One region of the Kitasatospora sp. NPDC096204 genome, then DNA from elsewhere that is predicted to be linked to it. Evidence: riboswitches for the same ligand, from Rfam matches in the RefSeq annotation. Region 1 holds a riboswitch; each other region holds the start of a gene.
The links. A riboswitch is a leader RNA that binds a small molecule or an ion and turns the genes downstream of it on or off. The one in region 1 is predicted to bind cyclic di-AMP.

Region 2: linked by a shared signal. The riboswitch ahead of ACIQ87_RS36550 (M23 family metallopeptidase) and the one ahead of ACIQ87_RS29885 (peptidoglycan DD-metalloendopeptidase family protein) in region 1 are both predicted to bind cyclic di-AMP.
Region 3: linked by a shared signal. The riboswitch ahead of ACIQ87_RS24285 (transglycosylase family protein) and the one ahead of ACIQ87_RS29885 (peptidoglycan DD-metalloendopeptidase family protein) in region 1 are both predicted to bind cyclic di-AMP.
Region 4: linked by a shared signal. The riboswitch ahead of ACIQ87_RS12605 (NlpC/P60 family protein) and the one ahead of ACIQ87_RS29885 (peptidoglycan DD-metalloendopeptidase family protein) in region 1 are both predicted to bind cyclic di-AMP.

The regions. Positions count from the first base shown of each region.
Region 1 covers NZ_JBIWFT010000033.1:73,160-78,863, forward strand. Annotated here, with positions in the region: gene ACIQ87_RS29870 (RidA family protein) at 1-164, shown strand, start outside; gene ACIQ87_RS29875 (DUF2470 domain-containing protein) at 336-1,061, shown strand; gene ACIQ87_RS29880 (APC family permease) at 1,074-2,621, opposite strand; gene ACIQ87_RS29885 (peptidoglycan DD-metalloendopeptidase family protein) at 2,982-3,989, opposite strand; cyclic di-AMP (ydaO/yuaA leader) riboswitch at 3,992-4,129, opposite strand; gene ACIQ87_RS29890 (MFS transporter) at 4,483-5,704, shown strand, end outside.
Region 2 covers NZ_JBIWFT010000053.1:22,640-28,343, forward strand. Annotated here, with positions in the region: gene ACIQ87_RS36535 (sensor domain-containing protein) at 1-309, opposite strand, end outside; gene ACIQ87_RS36540 (GNAT family N-acetyltransferase) at 423-1,010, opposite strand; gene ACIQ87_RS36545 (hypothetical protein) at 1,053-1,928, shown strand; gene ACIQ87_RS36550 (M23 family metallopeptidase) at 1,989-2,837, opposite strand; cyclic di-AMP (ydaO/yuaA leader) riboswitch at 2,850-3,008, opposite strand; gene ACIQ87_RS36555 (YiaA/YiaB family inner membrane protein) at 3,204-3,494, shown strand; gene ACIQ87_RS36560 (alpha/beta fold hydrolase) at 3,584-4,465, shown strand; gene ACIQ87_RS36565 (TetR/AcrR family transcriptional regulator) at 4,625-5,191, shown strand; gene ACIQ87_RS36570 (sensor histidine kinase) at 5,502-5,704, shown strand, end outside.
Region 3 covers NZ_JBIWFT010000022.1:139,704-145,407, forward strand. Annotated here, with positions in the region: gene ACIQ87_RS24270 (MazG family protein) at 606-1,634, shown strand; gene ACIQ87_RS24275 (SDR family NAD(P)-dependent oxidoreductase) at 1,639-2,061, opposite strand; gene ACIQ87_RS24280 (cytochrome P450) at 2,383-3,732, shown strand; cyclic di-AMP (ydaO/yuaA leader) riboswitch at 3,953-4,119, shown strand; gene ACIQ87_RS24285 (transglycosylase family protein) at 4,125-5,018, shown strand; gene eno (phosphopyruvate hydratase) at 5,327-5,704, shown strand, end outside.
Region 4 covers NZ_JBIWFT010000009.1:166,271-171,974, reverse strand. Annotated here, with positions in the region: gene ACIQ87_RS12615 (NYN domain-containing protein) at 1-868, shown strand, start outside; gene ACIQ87_RS12610 (NlpC/P60 family protein) at 1,070-2,107, shown strand; cyclic di-AMP (ydaO/yuaA leader) riboswitch at 2,445-2,598, shown strand; gene ACIQ87_RS12605 (NlpC/P60 family protein) at 2,609-3,724, shown strand; gene ACIQ87_RS12600 (NlpC/P60 family protein) at 3,951-4,997, shown strand; gene ACIQ87_RS12595 (hypothetical protein) at 5,177-5,704, shown strand, end outside.

The sequences.
Region 1 (5,704 bases):
TCACCAAGCGCGCCGACTTCCCGCTGATGAACGAGGTCTACGCCGAGTTCATCGACGAGAACATCAAGCCCGGCGGCGTGAAGCCGTGCCGCACCACCGTCTTCGTCGAGCTTCCGCAGGAGCCGATGCTGGTCGAGATCGACGCCCAGGCCGTGGTCGGCTGACCGCCCCCGCCCGCCGAAGGGCCCGGACGCCTTCCGCGCGTCCGAGCCCTTCGGCCTGTCCGGCCGCCCGCCACACCCTCGACCGCCCGCCCGCCGCACCCCGACCGCCCGCTTGCCACACCCCCCGCCGCACATTAGGTTAGGCTCACCTAACTAACTGGAGGTCCGTCCATGAGCCTGCCCACCGGCGACACCGAGGCCCCCGAGCCCACCACCGCCGAACGGATCCACAGCCTGCTCAGCACGACCTCCTCACTCGCCGTCCGAGCCCTCGGCGAGCACCACCACCTGGACACCCCGGTCTCCGTCCACGGCTCCCGGCTGCGGCTGCGCACCGCCCTGGACGACCCGCTCACCACGGCCGTCGCCGGCGCCGGCGCCGGCGACGGCCTCGCCGTCGTCCTCGACGTCACCGACGTCTCCCCCGTCGCCGTCCGCGACCGGGTCCGCGCCCGCCTGACCCTGGCCGGCCGGCTGCACCTGGCCCACCTCGCCGACGACGGCCTCAGCGTGCACCTGCGGGTGGACGTCGCCCACGCCGTCCTCGCCACCCCGTACGGCACCGGCGCGGTCACCGCCGCCGACCTCGCCCTCGCCGCCCCCGACCCGATGGCCCGGCACGAGGCCGCGATGCTCACCCACTTCGCCGACGACCACGCCGAGGCGCTCGACATCCTCACCCGGCTGCTCGACCCGGCCGTGCTGGTCCACAGCCCGGAGGTCCGCCCGCTCGCCCTGGACCGCCACGGCCTGGTGCTGCGCCTGGACCACCCGCACGGCCACCGCGACGTCCGCCTGGTCTTCCCCGAACCCGCCCGGGACACCGAGGAGTTCGGCCACCGGATGCACGAGCTGCTGGCCGCCGCCCAGTACGGCCTGCCGGTCCACCGGCACTGACCCCCCGTCCCGTCACCGCTCGACCGCGTCCTCCAGCACCACCCGACCGATCCGCACGTACAGCTCGGGCCGCCACCGGCGCACCGCGAGCGCCAGCGCCACCCCGCCCGCGAACACCCCGATCACCAGGTACGGGATCAGCCGGAACAGCAGCGTGTGCGCCGCCGCCCCGGCCGCGGCGTCCTTGTTGAGCACCAGCAGCACCACCACCCCGGCCATCGCCGCCCCGCCCACCAGCGGCGCGACCAGCGTCCGGAACCAGTGGGCGGTCTCCGGGTGCCGCCCCCGCACGTGGAAGTACCCGACCACGGCGAAGGAGCAGAGCGTCTGCACGACCAGGATCGCCATCGTCCCGAGCAGCGCCAGCAGCGTGTACAGGTGCGCGTACGGGTCCATCCCGGCCGCCAGGAACCCCGCCACCAGCCCCACCGCGATCACCGACTGCACCACCGAGGCGACGTGCGGCGAGCCGTGCCGCGGATGGGTGCGGCCGAGCCCCCGGTGCAGCAGCCCCTCCCGCCCGATCGCGTACAGGTAGCGGGCCGCGCACTGGTGGAAGGCCATCGCGCAGGCGAACGAGCCGGTGACGACCAGCCATTGGAACACCTTCACCGCCCAGGCCCCCAGCTGTGCGCCGAGGGGATCGAAGAACAGGCTGTTGCCGTCCTTGCCCGGCACCGCGCCGTTCGCCACCGCGATCGCCCGCTCGACCCCGTTGCCGGACACGATCATCCAGGACACGAAGACGTAGAGCAGTCCGACCCCGATCACCGACACCAGCGTCGCCCGCGGCACCACACGCTTCGGGTCCCGGGACTCCTCCCCGTACATCGCGGTGGACTCGAACCCCACCCAGGACCAGAACGCGAAGAACAGGCCGAGCCCCGCCGCGGCCGCCGAACTCCCCACCCCCTTCAGTGCGTTCAGCGGGTTCACGGCCGCGAGCACGATCCCGTCCGGGCCTCCGCCGGAGAACAGCACCGCGAACGAGACCGCACTCAGCACCCCGATCTCCAGCACCAGCGCGACCCCGAGCACCTTGGCCGTCAGGTGCAGGTCGAACCAGGCCATCACCCCGATCACCGCCGCACCGGACAGCGCGTACCAGCCCCAGCCCAGCTCCACCCCGAGCTGCGAACGGACCAGCCCACGCAGCGAGTACGCGAAGAAGCCGAGGGCCGAGGCCTCGGTGACGACGTACGCGAGCACCGCCAGCAGGCCCGAGGCCATCCCGACCACCCGGCCCAGCCCGTGCGAGACGTAGCCGTAGAACGCGCCGGCCGCGGTGATGTGCCGGGCCATCGCCACGTAGCCGACCGAGAACACCGTCAGCACCACGGTCGCCACGATGTACGCGGCGGGCGCGCCGACGCCGTTGCCCTGCCCGACGATGATCGGCAGGTTGCCGGTCATCGCGGTGATCGGGGCGGCGGTGGCGAGCGCCATGAACACCACGCCGACCAGACCGACCGAATCGGCCTTCAGCCGGTCGACCCCGTCCTCCCCGGGCCGCTCCCGGCCGGCCGCCCTCCCCGCCACGCCCCCGCTCCGGACCGCCATCCGCCCTCCTCGCCTCCGGACCCGCCCGCCCGGCCGGACCGACCGGGCGCTGACCGTCCGCCAGCATGACGCTCCGCGGCCATCCGGGATTTCCCCGAAGCCCTCCGCTGCACCGGAGTTGACGCCGCGTTCGAGCCATCCGAACGGACCCGGGAACAGCCGGGCGGCGCGGAAACGGCAGTGGCCGGCCCGGCCGTACGAGGAGTCCTCGTACGGCCGGGCCGGCCTGGGCGTGTCCCGCGCCCATGTCCGCCGTGCGGCGATCACCCGGTCGAGCGGTCACCCGACATGACCATCCCGGAGGATCGTTTCGCCCCGCAGCGGCGGTGGTTCCGGAAACCCTCGGAGCTCAGCCGTGGGTCAGAGCGCGACGCCGTGCGCGCGCAGGTAGGCGACCGGGTTGATGTCCGAGCCGTACTCCGAGCCGTTGCGGATCTCGAAGTGCAGGTGCGGGCCGGTCACGTTGCCGGTGGCACCGGAGAGGCCGATCTGCTGGCCGACGGTGACGGTCTGACCGATCCGCACACCGATCGAGGAGAGGTGCGCGTACTCGGCGAAGTGGCCGTCGGCGAGCCTGATCTCGACCTCGTTGCCGTAGGCGCCGCCGTTGCCGGCCTTGACCACGACACCGTTGGCGATGGCGCGCAGCGGGGTGCCGGTGGAGGCGACGAAGTCCTGGCCGGTGTGGTGGCCGGAGGCCCACATCGAGCCGGCCACGCCGTAGGCGGTGCCAAGCCTCGGGCCGGCCAGCGGGGCGACGAAGCCGGAGGTGGCGGCGGCGACCGGAGTGGCGGTCACGGCCTTGGCCGGGGTGGCGACCTGCAGCTGGGTCTGCAGCTGCGCGGACGGCTTGGCGGCCTCGGTCCGCACCTGGACCTGGTCCTGCGCCTTGGCGGCCTGGGTCGCGGGAGCGGCCGGCTCGGCCGGGGCGGCGGGCTTCGCCGGAGCGGAGCCGGCCGACGGCGCGACGGCGTGGCCCGGCAGCGTGAGCTGCTGGCCCGGGAAGATCAGGTTCGGGTCGGCACCGACGACCGAGCGGTTCTGCTCGTACAGCGCGTGCCAGCCGCCCTCGACGTTCTTGACGTCGGCGATCCCGGACAGGGTGTCACCGCTGACGACGCGGTAGCTCTCCTGCGCGGCCTGGGTGGCCGGAGCGGCGGCCGGAATGGCGGCCGGAATGGCGGCCGGAGCGGCCGACTCGGCGGAGGCGGAGGCGGCGGCCTGCGAGACCGGGGCGGCCGGAGTGGTGTGGGCCTGGGCGCTCATCGCGGTGACGAGCGGGAGGGCGAAGGAGACACCGGTGACGGCGGTGGCGATGCCGATGCGGGCGGCGCGGGGCAGGGTGATACGACGAGCCTGAGCAGGCATGGAAGTTTCCTCTCCGACGCCTGCGAGGTGAGCTGTCGGGTTCGGGCTGGAGTTGCCCGGCCGCATGCGCGGCTTCACCCCTAGCCGGTCCTGGACGCCCGCGCCCTGAGGCGCGAACTCCGGTCCGGCGACTTACCTGTGGGTCCCCCGCTCCTGCCGTACAGAGTTCGTTTCGAACCACCGGGCAGCGGCAGGACTCGGCGTTCCACCCGGCGGATCCGTCCGGACTGGCCGGGCGGTCGCTGAACTAAAACCCATCCGTTCGGGTGAAGCAATGTCGATCTTTGAAAGCGCAACCATCCCCCCTCCCCCGGTGACCCTCCGCAGGCCCGGGCCCACGATCCGTACACAATCCATTCACCCCCCGCCACTGATCCACGACCCTGCGCCGAGATCCGCGACGCTGCGCAGCCGCCCGCTCACACCCCGCCCACCGTCAACACACCCACCGGTGACCCTTGTCACGTGCGCCCCGGCGGCGCAGGATTCGCCCGTGGCCACCTCAGAGGCCGGCACCCTGCGCCTGGGCACCGCGCAGGGCCGCTGGGTACTACTGGCGACGGTGCTCGGCTCCAGCATGGCGATGCTCGACGGCACCGTGGTGAACGTCGCCCTGCCCCGGATCGGCGCCGACCTCGGCGCCTCCCTCGCGTCCCTGCAATGGACCCTGAACGCCTATCTGCTCACCCTGGCCGGCCTGATCCTGCTCGGCGGCGCGCTGGGCGACCGCTACGGGCGGCGCAAGGTCTTCCTGATCGGCGTGGTCTGGTTCGCCATCGCCTCCGCGGCCTGCGCCGCCGCACCGAACATCCACGTGCTGATCGCCGCCCGCGCCGTCCAGGGCATCGGCGGGGCGCTGCTCACCCCGGGCTCGCTCGCCATGCTCCAGGCCGTCTTCCACCCTGACGACCGCTCGGCGGCGGTCGGCCTCTGGTCCGGCCTGGGCGGGGTGTCGGCCGCGGTCGGCCCGTTCCTCGGCGGCTGGCTGGTGGACGGCCCCGGCTGGCGCTGGATCTTCCTGCTGAACCTGCCGCTCGCCGCCGCCGTGATCGCCGTCGCCACCCGGTCGGTGCCGGAGAGCCGGGACAAGGACGCCTCCGGCCGCTTCGACGTGCTCGGCGCCGTGCTCGCCGCCCTCGCCCTCGGCGCGATCACCTACGCGCTGACCGCGGCCGGCGAGGGCCTGTCCCCCACCGTCTGGGTCAGCGGGGTGTTGGGAGTGGTGCTCGGCGTCGCCTTCGTGGCCGTCGAGCGCCGCGCGCCCGAACCGATGCTGCCGCTCGGCCTCTTCTCCTCCCGGCTGTTCACCGCGGTGAACCTGGTCACCCTGTGCGTGTACGCGGCGTTCAGCGGCGTCTTCTTCCTGCTGGTGGTACAGCTCCAGATCGTGTCCGGGTTCTCGCCGCTGGCCTCGGGCTTCGCCCTGGTGCCGATCACCGTGCTGATGCTGCTGCTGTCCGCCCGCGCCGGACGCCTCGGCAAGCGGATCGGCCCGCGCATCCCGCTCACCGTCGGCCCGATGCTGTGCGCCGCCGGGGTGCTGCTGATGCTGCGCATCGGCCCGGACTCCTCGTACTGGGTGGACGTGCTGCCCGCCGTCACGGTGATGGGCTGCGGCATGACGCTGCTGGTCGCACCGCTGACGGCGACCGTGCTGGCCGCCGTCGAAGTCCGCCACGCGGGCATCGCCAGCGGGGTCAACAACGCCGCCGCCC
Region 2 (5,704 bases), on a different contig from region 1:
CCGGGCCCGCTCCAGCCGGCCGAAGCCGCGGGCGAGGCCGGTCAGGGCGCCCAGCACGGGCAGGCCGATGACGGTGACGAAGGTGCCGAGGCCGAGGCAGAACAGGATGATCGACGCGGCGAACCCGGCGATCGCCACCGGCAGGCCGCTGAGCGCGAAGCCGACCTCGCGGTAGTAGTAGGCCGAGAACGGCGCCCGCCACAGGGCCGGCCGCCGCTGCGTCCGGCGGGCCCGGACAGGGCGCGGGTCGTCACCGTAACCGCCCGGGACATCCCGACCCCGGTCCTCCATGCTGCGGCTGCTGCTCATGCTCCCGGCCCCCGGCCCCTCGTACTGTCGGTCGTTCGTCCCGCTGACGAGGTCCAGTCTGGCGGACGGGCCGGCCGGCGGGGATCCGGAGGCCTGGCGGATCCGGGGTGGGGTTAACCCCCCTCCGCCCGGACGGCCGGGCCCGGCCACTCGTCGGCGAGCAGCGAGTAGAGGTACGAGTCGGACCAGACGCCGTCCTCGAACACGTCGTGCCGCAGCCGCCCCTCCAGCCGGAAGCCCAGCCCGGTGAGCACCTTGACGGAGGCCGTGTTGGCCACGGCGACCCGGGCGGCCAGCCGGTGCAGGTCCAGCGGGCCGAAGGCGAGGTCGCAGAGCAGGCCGACGGTCTCGCCCGCGTAGCCGCGGCCCCAGCACCCGCGGGCCAGCACGCACCCGAGCCAGGCGGCACGGTGCCCTTCGAGGGTGAGCGAGGCCTGCCCGATCGGCGTCGCGTCGTCCGGCTCCTCGGCGTCGGCGAGCCTGGTGACGGCGAGCCGGTAGGTGTCCCGCTCCTCGGCCATCGCCTCCTCCAGGTAGAGCTCGACCTGGTCGGCGCAGTCCTCCCGGTCGCTCGGCCCGAAGGGCAGGTACCGGGTGACCTCCGGGTCGCCGAGCAGCGCGTGCAGCGCGTCCACGTCGCCCTCGGTGTGGTGGTACTCGCGGACGGCCAGTCGCGGGCCGGTGAGTCGTACGGGGACCATGGCTGCCGACCCTATCCCCGCCCGGCGGCTACCGTTCGGACTATGAACGACGAAGACCTGCGGCTCGCCCCGCGCACCAAGGCCGCCGACCTGCTCGCCTGGGCGGCCGAGCAGGGCCGCGCGCCGGTGGCCGAGGGGCCGCTGCGCGCGGTGCTGGCGCTGCTGGAGCTGGGCGAGGGCAGGATGCACGACGGCTGGCCCGAACTGACCTCCGACGCGGTGGAGCACCTGCTCCACGAGCGGCTCCACCTGTACGTCCAACCCGCGCCCGAGGAGGACCCGCTCGCCTACGGCGACGCCGTCCGGCTGCTGGTCGACCACCAGCGGGCGGCCCGCCGGCTGAACGCCAAGCGCCAGGAGCGGCTGCACGAGGAGGCCGAGTGGCAGGGAGAGGTCGCGACCGGGCTGCTGCGCCGCGCCGACCTGGTGACCTGGCCCCGGCTGTACGCGCTGCTGCTGCACGCGCACGGGGCGGACGTCACGGACCCGGAGGCGGTGCGGGAGTGGCTGGCCGGCTTCGGGGAGTTCGCCGAGGAGGAGCGGCTGGCGGCGTTCGAGGCGCTGGCGTCGGCCGGCTGGCTGGACGAGCCGGACGAGCGGGGCTGGGGCCCGGCCCGGGTGCTGTCGGTGGGCATGGCCACGGACGGCGCGCGTCGGCTGCTGGAGCAGGGCCTGATGCGGCGCAGCTACCGCAACCTGGCGCGGCTGACCGCGCTGGGCCGGCCGATGCCGGACGAGCTGGCCGGGGACTTCGGGAGGTTCGAGGAGGCGGCGGTGGACGCGGCGCTCGACCTGTTCGGCGCCTGGACGGTGCCGGGGCTGCCGCGGCTGCTGGTGACGGAGTTCCCGGAGCTGGCGCCGGAGCCGGGCCCGGAGGAGATCGACGCGTACCTGGCGCAGCTGCCCGTCGAGGAGTGAGACGCGGCGCGGGAGGCCCCCGGCCCGGGGGCCTCCCGCGGGTGCGTCGGTGCGCGTGCGTCAGGGGTTGAGGCCGCGCTGCTGGAGCCAGGGCTCCGGGTCGACCGGGGCGCCGCCGCCGGGGCGGACCTCCATGTGCAGGTGGGGGCCGGTGACGTTGCCGGTCGCGCCGACCTTGCCGATCTGCTGGCCGGAGGCGACCTTGCCGGAGCCCTTGGTGATCGAGGAGAGGTGGCAGTACCAGATCTCGGTGCCGTCGGGCAGGGTCTCGACGATCCGGTAGCCGTACGAGCCGGCCCAGCCGGCCGAGGTGATGGTGCCCTGGCCGAGCGCGTAGACGGGGGTGCCGGTGTCGGCGGCGAAGTCCAGGCCGGTGTGCAGGTTGGCCCAGTAGCGGGCGCTCTGGCCGTAGTGGGCGGAGAGCCGGTAGTCGTTCACCGGGAGGGTGAGGGCGGCGGCCTTGGCCCGCTCGGCCTCCTCGGCGGCGCGCTTGGCCTCGGCCTCCTTGGCGGCGGCCTTGGCCTCCGCCTCCTGGGCGGCCTGCACCCGGGCGGTCTCCTCGGCGGCGGTGCGCTGGCTGTCGGCCTGGTGCTGGATGCGGGCGGCGAGCGCGAGGCCGGGGTCGGCGGCGAGGGCGACCGGGGTCTCGTCCGGGACCTCGACGGCGGGGGCGGCGGCCGGGGTCGCCGAGGCGAAGCCGGTGGCGCCCAGCGTGGCGGCGACGGCGGTGACGCCGAGCAGCGGGGAGGCCCCGCGGGTCTGACGCGGCATCCGGTGGCGGTTGGTGTCGGCCTCCGCGGCGAATGCCTCCGGGCCGAAGGCCTCGGGGCCGTCCGTGCCGGGGTGGTCGAGGAGCTGGGTACCGGCTGCGGGGCCGGCCGGGTGTGCCGGGGTGTGCGTCGACGCCACGGAGGCGCGCTCCTTTCCTTCCTTCGCGCCTACCGGGTTAGCTGACGGGTTCGGAGCAGGAAGGTCTCCTACGGCCGGGCCGGAGCCCCGCCGATTCACCCCAAGGAACGTGGTTCCCCGGCTCCCTGACCTGCCCGGAGGCGGGTCTGCGGGATTAGGCGACGGCGCACGGTGCCGTCTGGGTACGGCGTTGACGACCGCGCTGCGTTATCAAACGTTAATCCTAGGAGGCTCTGATTCCAAGCCATCCGTTTCGGGCCGCCCGATGGCAGGTGAACGGACGTCAACGAACGGCCCCTCACGCACGGCCCCATCTGAGTACCCCTACTCATGTGCGGCCCGGCCGGACGGCCGCATCCTGACGCCATGAGCGCACCGATGCAGACCCGCACCACGGCCGCGTACCACATCCAGGCCGTCCTCTCCTTCGCCCTGTCGGGCATCGCCCTCGCCGCCGGGATCGCCTACCTGCCGGTCGGCGGGTGGACCAGGGCCTTCCTGGGGATCGGGCTCCTCTACACCGTCACCTCCGCGTTCACGCTGGCGAAAGTGGTCCGGGACCGGCAGGAGTCCAACGAGATGGTCACCCGGGTGGACCAGGCCCGGCTGGAGAAGCTGCTCAGCGAGCACGACCCGTTCAAGGTGGAAGGGGCCTGACCACACCCGCCCGACCGCACCCGCCCGACCGCACCCCCTTCCCCCGGCCCGCAGACCGCTTGACGGCTAAGGCTATTAGCCTTAGCTTTATGGCTATCGGCAGTACCGCCGATGCCCCGCACCGGCGGCCCGAGGAGGACCCCGTGAACGGCACCATCACCCCGAGCACCCAGTACCTGACCGTCCCCGGCGGCCGGATCGCCTTCGACGACACCCGGCAGGGCAACGGCACCCCCGTCGTCCTGCTCCCGGGCATGCTCGACAGCCGGGCCGCGTACCGGCACCTGCGCCCGCTGCTGGTCGCCGCCGGCCACCGGGTCGTCACCATGGACCTGCGGGGCTTCGGCGAATCCTCGATCGGCTGGGACGACTACGGCCCGGCCGCCATCGCCGGCGACGTCCTCGCCCTGCTGGACCACCTCGGCATCGAGCGCGCCGTCCTCGCCGGCAACTCCTACACCGGGGCGACGGTCGTGAAGGCCGCCGGGGACGCGCCCGAGCGGGTCGCCGGGATCGTCCTGATCGACGCCTTCGTCGAGAGCCCGCCGCCGAACGCCCTGATGCGCGGCGTCATGGCCCTCATGGGCACCGCCCTCGTCCACTGGCCGGCCTCCTGGGGCTTCTACCTGCGCCGGATGGCCTTCCCCGGCGCCAAGCCCGCCGACTTCGACGCGTACGTGGGCGGGCTGGTCGCCGCGCTGCGCACCCCGGGACGGAAGACCGCCACCCGCGGCTACGTCCACGGCGACTCGGCGCCGGTCGGCTGGACGGCCGCGGTGCGGTGCCCGGCACTGGTGGTCATGGGCGGCAAGGACCCCGACTTCCCGAAGCCGGAGCTCGTCGCCGACCGGCAGGCCGCCGCGCTCGGCGCGCGGAAGGCGATGATCGAGGGGTCCGGGCACTACCCGATGGCCGACAACCCGGCGGCCACCGCGGACGCCCTGCTGCCGTTCCTCGCCGAGCTCGGCTGAGCGGCGCCCCCGGCCCCACCCGGCCCCGTCCGGCCCCGTCCGGCCCCGCCCGGCCCCGCCCGACCCCGCCCGACCCCGCCCGACCCACCGACGTCACCGGCACCCGCCCGACAGCGCCCGACGTCACCCGACTTCGACCCGTACGGAGAGCCCGAGCCCATGCCCCGCGTAGGACTGACCCCCGACCAGGTCGTCGACCACGCCCTCGCCCTCATCGACGAGCAGGGCGCCGAGGCCCTCACCCTGGCCTCCGTCGCCGCCCGGGCCGGGGTCGCCACCCCCTCGCTGTACAAGCACGTCAGCGGCGGCCTCGCCGAACTGCGGCGGCTGATCGCCGTCCGGGTCACCGGGGAGCTGGCCGACCGGCTGGCCGAGGCGGCCGTCGGACGCAGCGGGGACGACGCCGTCGCCGCCGTGCTGCGCGCCTACCACGCGTACGCCACCGAGCACCCGCACCGCTACAACGCCCTCCCCCAGGCCCCGCAGCCCGACGACGACCTGGCCCGCGCGGCCGCCCGGCTCGTCGGCGTGATCGTCGCCGTCCTGCGGGAGTACGGCCTCGACGGCTCCGAGGCGATCCACGCCGCCCGCACCGTCCGCTCCCTCGCCCACGGCTTCGCCTCGCTCACCACCGCCGGCGCCTTCCAGCTCGCCGAGGACCTCACCACCACCCACGACCGCCTCATCGCCACCCTCACCACCGGGCTGCGCGCCTGGCCCGCGTAGCGGAACGGCGCCGGAGCGGAACGGCACCGGAGCGGACCGGCGCCGGTGTTCCCGCACCCGGCCGCTCCCCTTCCGAACACCGTGCGCACAGACCCCACACACCGTGGAACGCGATCCGGCCACCCGGCTCGATTCCGACGCCGTCCGCCGGTGCCGGTCAGGCAGGTCGGGCCGCTCGTCAGGCGGTGGGGTCGGGGTCGAACGAGTGCCGATTGCCGCCGAATTGACTCGATATTGACGAGATCCGGTCACTTGGCGAGATCCGTTCACACCTTCGTAGGATCATCACCCTAGAATTCGCCGCGTGACGATGACTCAGTGGTCCGTAACGGCAACCGGCGTGCTCGCCGTCCTCGCCCTCGTGGCCGCCGCGCGGTACCGCGCCGTGTCCGTCACCCAACGCGGCCGCGCCGACCGGCTGCACGGCGAACTCACCGCCGTCCAGGAACAGCTGGCCACCGAACTCTCCCGCCGCGGCGCCGACCTCGCCGCCGTCCAGCAGGAGCATGAGCA
Region 3 (5,704 bases), on a different contig from region 1:
CGCGGCGGCTGCCGCTGCTGCCGTGCTGGTTCGGGCGCCCTCGGCACGGGCGCCCCGCGCCCGTCCCGGGACGTTGCCCCGGTGCCCCTCCCGGCTGGTACGACGTGTGTGTGCCACGGAGGCTGCCGCTGTGCCGGTTCGGAGCCTTCGGCACGGGCGCACCGCGCCGGCTCCGGGCGTTGGCCCTGCGCCTCTTCTGATCGCCATGAACAGCTCCAGCCCCCTTGGGCCTCCACGTGTCCCAGGCGCTGCCACCCGCCAGCCCGGTCGCCGAACGCGCATGCCACGGCCGCTCTCCACTCCCGACGGAGGGCGCCGCCATCTCGGATCAGGAAGTCGACCGGGCCGACTTTTCGTGCTGGTGGCTTGCGGAGAAGCAGGGCGGCGTCTGGGAGGGGAAGTCGGCGGGCTCGGCTTCGTGTGCGGGTGCGGGCTTGGTCGAGGTGTCGGCCCGGGGTGGGGTGGGGGCCGGAGTGGGAAGCCGGCTGGGCCGACTTCCCGTGTCGCGGCGGGACTGGCCGGCGAGACCGAGGGCGTGGGAAGTCGGCGGGTTCGACGTTCTGCGCTGGTGGGGGCGTGCCCGGGGGCGGAGGTAGGTTCGGGGTGTGACGACGAATGTTCCGGGCGCGAAGTTGATCCTCCTGACCACCACCCACCGGGTGGCTCCCGGGCTGCTGGCGTGGCCGGCGTGGGAGGCGTTGCGGTCGGCGGGGCGGGTGTTGGTGGGGGACGAGGGGCATCCGCAGGTGGCGGCGGTGCGGCAGGCCGGGGTGGGCGTGGAGGTCGTGCCGGCCGGGTCGGCGCCCGCGTTGGCGCGGCTGCTGACCGGGCAGCCGGCCGGGGGCGGGCCGACGGTGTGGCTGGGCAGCCCGGACGGGGATCCGGGGCTGACCGACGCGCTGGCGCGGCTCGCGGTGGAGCGGGCCGGTGAGGTGCCCGAGATCGAGGTGCTGCCCGGTTCGTACGACCTGCCGGGGTCGCGGCTGCTGGACCTGGTGACGGTGATGGACCGGCTGCGCTCCCCGGGCGGTTGCCCCTGGGACGCCGAGCAGACGCACGAGACCCTGGTGAAGTACCTGGTCGAGGAGGCGTACGAGCTGGTCGAGGCGATCGAGGACGGGGAGCGGCAGACGCTGCGCGAGGAGCTGGGCGACGTCCTGTTCCAGGTGTTCTTCCACTCCCGGATCGCCGAGGAGCACCCGACCGACCCGTTCACCGTCGACGACGTGGCCGGGGACATCGTCGAGAAGCTGATGTACCGGCATCCGCACGTGTTCGGGAACGTCGAGGTCGAGGGTGCCACCGAGGCGGAGGCGAACTGGGAGCAGCTGAAGGCGGCCGAGAAGGCGGACCGCGAGTCGGTGCTGGACGGCGTGCCGGCCGGGCTGCCCGCGCTGGCGTACGCGGCGAAGCTGGTGTCCCGGGTGCGCCGGTCCGGGTTCACCGGGATGCCGGACGAGCCGTACGAGCTGCCCGCCGAGCTGACCGCCGACTCGGCGGGCCGACTGCTGCTCGCGGTGGTGCAGCGGGCCCACGACGCCGGGGTGGACGTGGACGCGGCGCTGCGGTCGGCCGCGCGCGGTTACCGGGACGGGGTGCGCGCGGCCGAGGGTCTCGAGCCGGACGGGGAGTAGGCGCTCAGGCCGCCGTGGCGGTGTGCTCCGGGCGCCGCTGCGGCGGGACGAGTTCGCCGATGGCCTCGCCGACGAGGAGGACGAGTTCGGCGAGCCGCTCCAGGTCGAGGTGGTCGGGCAGGTCGGCCAGCGAGATGATCCGCTCGCCGCCCGGGCCGGCGACGGCGAACAGGTCGATCGGCCCGAGGTGCTTCTCGGCGGTGTCCACGAGGGCGGCGACGTCGCTGGGGCGGCGGATGTCGCCGCAGACGCCGACGACGGGGCAGCCCGGCCGGTCGAGTTCGGTGGCGAGGTCCTCGGCGACGCCGACGTACTGGTCGGCGATCAGCATTCCGGCGGCGCCGGCCGCGGAGAACCGGCGGGCGAGGCCCGCGCCCGACCCGCCGTCGAGGACCGCGATGACGACGACTGACCCGCTGACCCGCATGGCCTGCTCCTCCCTGTGGACGACACCGCACCGGCGCCCACGCGTACTGCGGAGGATCGTAGGCACGTCCTGACCCTCCGCGACAGGGATTACCCCTCAGGTGACCAGGCTCACGCCCGCCCCGCGGCCAAGAGTCGGCCAAGAGCTGTCCACGGACCGTCCACGACCCCGCCACGGACGGTCAACGGCCCGGCTACGGCCCGTCCATGAGCCGGCCGTGGCCCGGTCATGCCCCGGTCACGACGCCGCCGCGGAGCGCCGCCCGACGGGCGCGGCCCGCCGGAGGGCGGGTGCGCCCGTCGCACCGGATACGGTCGGTCCATGCCAGCTCAGCCCGACCCCGCCCGGCCCGCCGCCGCGTCCTGCGACACCCCCGCCCCGCAGCTGTTCACCTGGGAGTTCGCCTCCGACCCGTACCCCGCCTACGCCTGGCTGCGCGAGCACGCCCCGGTGCACCGCACCACCCTGCCGAGCGGGGTGGAGGCCTGGCTGGTGACCAGGTACGCGGACGCCCGGCAGGCGCTCGCGGACAGCCGGCTGTCGAAGAACCCGGCGCACCACAGCGAGCAGGCGCACCGCACCGGCCGGGTGGGCATCCCGGGGGAGCGGCAGGCGGACCTGATGACCCACCTGCTGAACATCGACCCGCCGGACCACACCCGGCTGCGCCGCCTGGTGTCGAAGGCGTTCACGCCGCGCCGGGTGGCCGAGTTCGAGCCGCGGGTGCAGCAGCTCACCGACCGGCTGATCGACGGCTTCGCGCAGCGCGGCTCGGCGGACCTGATCCACGAGTTCGCCTTCCCGCTCCCCATCTACGCGATCTGCGACATGCTCGGGGTGCCGGCCGAGGACCAGGACGACTTCCGCGACTGGGCCGGGATGATGATCCGGCACGGCGGCGGCCGGCGCGGCGGCGTGGGGCGGGCGGTGAAGCGGATGCGGGCGTACCTGCTGGAGCTGATCCACCGCAAGCGCGCGGACCTCGGGGACGACCTGATCTCCGGTCTGATCCGGGCCAGTGACCACGGCGAGCACCTGACGGAGAACGAGGCCGCGGCGATGGCCTTCATCCTCCTGTTCGCGGGCTTCGAGACGACCGTGAACCTGATCGGCAACGGCACCTACGCGCTGCTGCGCAACCCGGAGCAGCGCTGGCTGCTGCAGGAGTCGGTGGCGCGCGGGGAGAGCGCGCTGCTGGAGACCGGGATCGAGGAACTCCTGCGCTACGACGGGCCGGTGGAGCTGGCGACCTGGCGGTTCGCGACCCGTCCGCTGACCATCGGCGGGGTGGACATCCCGGTCGGCGACCCGGTGCTGGTGGTGCTGGCCGCGGCGGACCGCGACCCGGCCAGGTTCGCCGCCGAGAACACCCTGGACCTGTCCCGGACGGACAATCCCCACCTGGGCTTCGGGCACGGCATCCACTACTGCATCGGCGCTCCGCTCGCCCGGCTGGAGGGGCGTGCCGCGCTGGCCACGCTGCTTTCCCGGCTGCCCGACCTGCGGCTCGCGCAGAGCCCGGACGACCTGCGCTGGCGCGGTGGCCTGATCATGCGTGGGCTGCGCGAACTACCGGTGGAATTCAGCCCGGAGAGCCGCTCTCCGCACACGCCTCCACAGGCCTCTCCGCACACCCCTCCACAGGCCCCTCGAACGCCTCCGACGTGCTGAGATCACGCTGACGGGACGTCGCCGATCGCCCGCCGACGGGGGTGTGAACACCCATCAATCCGGACATAACACCGCCGTTGGTAGGCGATTGAACACGGGCCGTAATTGTCGTGTGATATCGACGATATGAGCTTGTGATTGTCCTGATGATCTGTCTACTCTCCCTGGAGTTCGCAGCTGCGGACCTCGTGCGCGGAACGCCGAATCCTGCCCGCCGCGCCCGGGAAACCGACCAGACCCTGGGCAGGGGCGGGGGAACCAGGTTTGTTGCCGTCTCCCACGGCTTGGGGTGAAGCCGCCCGAGCGGAATCGTTTCCGCGTACGGCGGCCGGGCCACCTCCCGGTCCGAACCCGACAGCTCACCTCGCAGGCGTGCGGAGAGGGACCTCTTCATGCTGTTCGTTGGAACTGGCCGTCACCGTCGTCGCACCCAGGCCGAGAAGGCCATCGCCGTCGCCGGTGTGGCCGGCGTCGGACTCGCGATGCCGCTCCTCACCGCCACCGGCGCCTCCGCCGCCCCGGCCTCCACCTGGGACGCCGTCGCCCAGTGCGAGAGCGGCGGCAACTGGAGCATCAACACCGGCAACGGCTTCTACGGCGGCCTCCAGTTCACCTCCAGCACCTGGAAGGCGTACGGCGGCACCGCCTACGCGTCGCAGGCCAACCAGGCCAGCAAGGCCCAGCAGATCTCGGTCGCCGAGAAGGTGCTGGCCTCGCAGGGGCCGGGCGCCTGGCCGGTCTGCTCCCAGAAGGCGGGTCTGACCAAGGGTGGCGCCGCGGCCGTGGTCGACACCTCCTCGGACGCCAAGCCGCAGTCCGCCCCCAAGCAGCAGACCCCGAAGCCCGCCGCCAAGCCGGCCGCGCAGCAGCCCGCCGCCCAGAAGCCGGTGCAGAAGCCCGCCGCGCAGCCGGTCCAGCAGGCCGCCCCGCAGCAGCAGGCGCAGCCGCAGACCCCGGGCTTCTCCGGCAAGGCCGGCTGGGACGCCGACGCCAAGGTGTTCTGGTACCAGAACAACGGCGCCTGGTACTGGACCAGCCACCAGAGCGTCTACCAGCAGTACGCCGGCCAGGCCGCCGCCCAGCCGCAGTACGCCCCGCGCGCCGCCCAGCAGGCCCCGCAGGCCGCCGGCCACGACTACACCGTCCGCGCCGGGGACACCTTGTCGACCATCGCCGCCGCCCAGGGCGTGTCCGGCGGCTGGAACGCGCTGTACGAGCAGAACCACGCCACCGTCGGCGGCGACCCGAACCTGATAATGCCCGGCCAGGTGCTGCACCTCGGCTGAGCCCCCGCACCGCCGTCACCCCGGTCACCGCCCCCGCCGTGACCCGGCGTCGGTGCCGCTCCGCCCCGCCGTCCGAAGGGGACCGGTCCTACCGGTCCCCTTCGTCCGCATTCGCCCGCGCCGGTGGGACAAGCTGGGACAAGCAGGTGAACTACCGGTGGGTAGTGGGGCCACACGCTGAGACGGAACCGAGGTGGAGGTGGCCCCGGGAGCCCGGGCGGTTAGGCTCTGGTCGTAACGACTCCGCAATCGTCCTGCTGACAGCACCCACCGTCAGACCGGACCCTGCTTCCGCAAGGAGATGCCTCGTGCCGTCCATCGATGTCGTCGTAGCCCGTGAGATCCTCGATTCGCGCGGCAACCCCACGGTCGAGGTCGAGGTCGGCCTCGACGACGGCAGCACGGGTCGTGCCGCTGTCCCGTCGGGTGCCTCCACCGGCGCCTTCGAGGCGCTGGAGCTGCGCGACGGCGACAAGAACCGCTACTTCGGCAAGGGCGTCGAGAAGGCCGTCCTGGCCGTCATCGAGCAGATCGGCCCGGAGCTGGTCGGCTACGACGCCACCGAGCAGCGCCTGATCGACCAGGCCATGCTGGACCTGGACGCCACCCCGGACAAGTCCTCGCTCGGCGCCAACGCCATCCTGGGCGTCTCGCTGGCCGTCGCGCACGCCGCCTCCGAGGCCAGC
Region 4 (5,704 bases), on a different contig from region 1:
GGCCGCCGCCCGGGCGGACCTGGACCGGCAGCGCGCCGAGTCCGACGGTGTCCGCAAGGAGGCCGAGTCGCTGCGCAAGAAGGTGCGGTCGCTGGAGAGCGACACCCGCCGGGCGCAGGCCGAGACCCGCCGGGTGAGCGGTGAGCTGGAGGCCCTGAAGGCGCAGGCCGCGGCCGAGCGCGGCGCCGCCGAGACCGAGGCGCGCAGGCTCCGGCACCGGCTCTCCGAACTGGAGACCGCGGCCGAGCAGGGCCGCCGGTCGGCCCGCGAGGGGCGCGGCGTCGAGGACATGCGGCTGCGGCTGCTGCTGGACACCGTGCTGCAGTCTGCGCAGGGGCTGCAGCGGGAGCTGGCGCTGCCGGTCTCCCAGATCCGCCCGGCGGACCTGGTGGAGGCGGTGGTGCCGGGGGCGGCCTCGCCGCACGACGTGGCCCGGCGCGGGCTGGCCGAGGACGATCCGGCGCTGCTGGACCAGCTGCTGGCGATCCCCCAGGTGCACCTGGTGGTGGACGGCTACAACGTGACCAAGACCGGCTATCCGGCGCTGCCGCTGGAGCAGCAGCGGATCCGGCTGCTGGGCGGGCTGGCGATGCTGGCCCAGCGCACCCAGGCGGAGGTCACCTGTGTGTTCGACGGGCAGGACCTGGACGTCCCGGTGATCATGGCGCCACCGCGCGGGGTCCGGGTGCGGTTCAGCCGGACCGGGGAGACGGCCGACGAGCTGATCCGCCGTCTGGTGCGGGCCGAGCCGCAGGGCCGTCCGGTGGTGGTGGTGTCCACCGACCGGGAGGTCGCGGAGGGCGTGCGGAAGGCGGGCGCGCGCCCCGTGGCGTCGGTGCTGCTGCTGAACCGGCTGGCCCGGCCCTGACCTCGGCCGATTCCGTGTGATTCCTGGTCAGGGGCGGTGTCGGGGCATGGTGAGGGGGCCGTGGAGTCAGCGTGGGGTGGCCGAGTTCATGCCATCGGGGGAGTGGCACAACGGATAGATCTTCACTAAGGTCTGGCGTCAAACCTATTTTCGGGAATCTCATCCCATCAGGTGAGTCCGATGGAAGAAGGAGCCGGTCCCTTGGCCTCCCACCGCCGTCCCAAGCAGCCGAGCCGCGCACGGATCTCCGTGCTCACCGCTGCCGCTGCGACCGCGGTCGCCCTCTCCGCCCAGGTGGCCGCGCACGCCGCGCCGCAGCCGAACAAGGCGGACGTCAAGGCGCAGATCGACCAGCTCCAGGAGGAGCAGGAGCAGGCGGCGGAGAAGTACAACGGCGCCAAGGAGCGGGCCGACCAGCTGCGCAAGCAGGCCGACCAGCTGCAGGACCAGGTGGCCCGCAGCCAGGAGCAGATGACCCAGCTCCAGGGCGGCCTGGCCGAGGTGGCGGGGGATCAGTACCGCTCCGGCGGCATCGACCCGTCCGTCCAGCTGATGCTCTCCTCCGACCCGTCCGGCTACCTGGAGAAGGCCTCGACCGTCCAGCAGGCCAGCACTAGCCAGGCCGAGGCGCTCAAGGGGCTGCTGGAGCAGCAGCGCCGGCTGGACCAGGAGAAGGCCGAGGCGGCCGCCGTGCTGGCCTCGCTGGACACCACCACCAAGGACCTCAACCAGGCCAAGGCGGACGTCAACACCAAGCTGAAGACCGCCCAGGACCTGCTGAACTCGCTCAGCGCCGCCGACCGCGCCGCGCTGAAGGCCCAGCAGGCGCAGGACGACCGCGCCTCGCGCGGCAGCGAGCGGGTCGACCTCGGCAGCCTGCCGCCGGCCAGCGGCTACGCGGCCGTGGCGATGGCCAAGGCGATGAGCAAGCAGGGCTCGCCGTACGTGTGGGGCGCCACCGGCTCGACCACCTTCGACTGCTCGGGCCTGATGGTCTGGTCGTACGGGCAGGCGGGCGTCTCGCTGCCGCGCACCTCGCAGGAGCAGGGCCACTACGGCACCCGGGTGCCCTCGCTGGACCAGGCCCAGCCGGGAGACCTGGTGATCTACGGCTCCGACATGCACCACGTCGGGATGTACATCGGCAACGGCATGGTGGTCCACGCGCCGCACACCGGTGACGTGGTGAAGGTGATGAAGGCCGACGCGATGCCGATCAACACCATCCGCCGGGTCTGACGGCCCGACACGCCCGCGGGCTCCTCGGGGGCCTGTGAAAAGCGCCACCCTCCCCGTGGGGGTGGCGTTCGGCTTTCCCGCCCTTTCGTGACCACATGCTGAGAACCGATCAGCCTTCTGTGTGCCAGTGGTCACCATCGGTCATTTTCACAAAAGAACTTGGGTAATCTTCTGTCTTTTTTCTGACAAGGATTTGAACGGATCACGGTTCAGTTACTAGGGTCATGCTCCGAACCACCGCACTGTCGATCGCCCAGCCAGGGTGTCGGCGGTGGTTACCGCCGAGTTCGCGAGGCAGCGGGGCAGGTCGAAGCGACTGCCCGACAGGGGAGCCCAGTGTTCGGGGGCGCTGCGGAGCGGAGCCGGGGAACCATGTTCCTCCGGGGTGAATCGGCGCCAGGTCGGCCGGTGAAACGGCCGTGAGGCGTCGTAGGGCATGCTTCCGGCCCGAACCCGTCAGCTCACCCGGTAGGCGGACGTAGGAAGAAGGAGTCCGCCTTCGTGGCGTCCCATCGTCGTCCCAAGCCCGCCGGTCGCGCTCGCGTCTCGATCCTGACGGGTGTCGCCGCGGCGGCCGTCGTCCTCTCCGCGCAGGGTGCCCACGCGGACCCGCAGCCGACCAAGGAACAGGTCAAGGGGCAGGTCGACCAGCTCAACGAGCAGGCCGAGGTCGCGACCGAGAACTACAACGCCGCCCAGGCCAAGCAGCAGGAGCTGGAGAAGCAGGTCTCCGGCCTGCAGGACCAGGTGGCCCGTCAGCAGGCCCAGGTCACCGAGCTCCAGGGCGGCCTCGCCGAGATCGCCGGCGAGCAGTACCGCAACGGGGGCATATCCCCGACCGTCCAGCTGATGTTCTCCTCCAGCCCGGACACCTTCCTCAGCCAGGCCGGCACGCTGAACCAGGCCGGCAGCACCCAGAAGGGGCAGCTGAAGGAACTCCAGGAGCAGCAGCGCAAGCTCGACCAGGACCGCAACGAGGCCCAGGGCAAGCTCGCCGAGCTGGAGTCGACCACCCAGCAGCTGAAGGCCTCCAAGGACGAGGTCCAGGGCAAGCTGAAGGCGGCCCAGGACCTGCTCAACACCCTGACCGAGCAGGACCGTCAGGCGCTGCGCCAGGCCGAGGAGAAGGCCGCGGCCGACGCCAGGGCCAAGGCCGACGCCGCCCAGGCGCAGCAGCAGCAGGCCGACCGCGCCTCGCGCGACAACAGCCGCGGCAACCTGGCGGCCCCCACCACCACCGCTCCGGTGAACGTGGCCGCGGGCAGCTCGCGCGGTGCCGCCGCCCTCTCGTACGCCGCGTCCAAGGTCGGCAGCCCGTACGTCTGGGGCGCCACCGGCCCGGGCTCCTTCGACTGCTCCGGTCTGATGGTCTGGGCGTTCAACCAGGCGGGCGTGTCGCTGCCGCGCACCTCGCAGGCGCAGGCGGGGGCCGGCACCCGGCTCGGTACGGACCTCTCCAAGGCCCAGCCCGGCGACCTGCTGATCTTCTACAGCGACGCCCACCACGTCGGCATCTACGCCGGCAACGGCCAGGTGCTGCACGCCCCCAAGCCGGGTGCGTCGGTGCGCTACGAGGCCGTCACCAACATGCCGCTGACGGGCATCGTGCGGGTCTGATCCCCGCTCGGACGCCTCCGGGCCCGGCCTTCCCCAGGGAAGGCCGGGCCTGCGGCTTTTCCGGCGGGTCGAGCTGATGTCCGATTAGGGGTCGAATATTCGGGTTGGGAGGGGTTTGGACTCGCTTGCCCGGACTCGCTAACGTCTGCCACCGGACTCCCGCTCTACGGCCGCCCGTCCCGGTGCGGCGGCGGGGCCGCGCCGCAGGATTGGAGCCGCTGCCGCCATGCCCGTGCACCGTCGTTCCCAACTGCTCACCCGGGCGCTGGTGCTGACCGCGGCCGCCGCCACCGCGCTGGGCGTGGCCGCCGGAGGCCGCGCCCAGGCCGCGCCGGACAGCCCGGACCCGGGCGACCGTCAGGACGTCAGGACGCAGGTCGAGCAGCTGTACGACGAGGCCGAGCAGGCCTCGGAGAAGGCGAACGCGGCGCAGGAGGCCCAGCGGCGGCTCCAGGGCGAGACCACGATCCTCCAGGGCGAGATCGCCGTCGCCCAGGACCAGCTCAACGAGCTGCGCGGTGACCTGGCGACGGTGGCCGGGGCCGAGTACCGCGGCGGCGGGTTGGCCCAGACCGCCCAGCTGTTCCTCTCGCCCGACCCGGAGGGCTACCTGGTCCGCGCCCGCACCCTGGGCCAGGCCGCCGCGCGCCAGCAGGAGACCCTGCACGAGCTGGTCACCCGCCAGCGCCGGCTCGACCAGCGCCGCTCCGAGGCGGCCGGCAAGCTCGCCGAGCTGGACCAGACCCGCCGCACGCTCGCCGACACCAAGCAGCAGATCCAGCAGCGGCTCGCCAGGGCGCAGAAGCTGCTGAACGGCCTGGGTGCCGCCGAGCGGGCCCGGATGACGGCCCAGGACGCCCGGGAGGCCGAGCAGCGCGCCACCCGGGGCACCGACCGGCTGGACCTCGGCACCGCCCCGCCCGCCTCCGAGCGCGGGGCGGCCGCGCTGGCCGCCGCGGTGCGGATGATCGGCTCCCCGTACGTCTACGGGGCCACCGGACCGCACGCCTTCGACTGCTCCGGTCTGATGTACTACAGCTGGCGGCAGGCCGGAGTGACCCTGCCGCGCACCTCGCAGGCCCAGGCGTACGCCGGGCAGCGGATCAGCCTGTCCGAAGCGCGACCGGGAGACCTGGTGATCTTCTACCGGGACATGCACCACGTCGGCATGTACGCCGGCGGCGGCGTGATCGTGCACGCCCCCCGCCCGGGCGCCAAGGTCCGCTACGAGAGCGTCACCGCCATGCCGGTCTCCGGGGTGGTCCGGCTCTGAACGCCCCGACGCCCGGTTCCGGCGACCCCGCGGACCCCGCCGAGATACCCCGTCCCCGCCGTGCGCTGTCCCGGCGGGGCGCGCTGCTGCTCGCGGCCGGCGGGCTGGCCCAGCTGTCACTGCCCCCGGCCGCCCCGGCGGCGCCGCCCGCGGCGCGCCCGGCGGACCGGCGCGGCGAGGTGGCCGCCGCACTGGCGGAGCGGGCCCGGTCGGCCCCGCCGTGGGCCGGGCTGCCGGTGGCCGAGGCGGCGTACCGCAACCTGGTGCTCGCCGCCTCCGGCGGGCCGGAACGGCTGACCGCGGCCGCCGACCTGACGGTGCGGATCGCCGGGTACGACGAGTACCCGGTGGTGTACCCGCGCCGGATCGAGTTGGTCCCGGCCGGGGACGGCTGGCGGGTGGAGCGCGAGGAGGGTGCGGGCGGACCGCCCGCGCCCTGGGACTTCGGGCCGCCGCGGTCGGCGCCGGGCGAGTACTGCCTGGTGCTCGGGCCGGCCGCCGGCCCCGACCCGGCCGAGCTGGTCGCGGTGGCGGACCGGGCGGTGCCCGCCGTCACCGAGGTGTGGGGCGGCGCCTGGCCGCAGCGGCTGCTGCTGGAGCGGCCCGCCACCGAGGAGCAGTTCGCCCGGCTGCTGGAGGGCGACCCGGACGGCTGGACGGGCATGGCGGCGGTCACCGTGGCCGCCCCCGGCGCGCCCTGGCACACC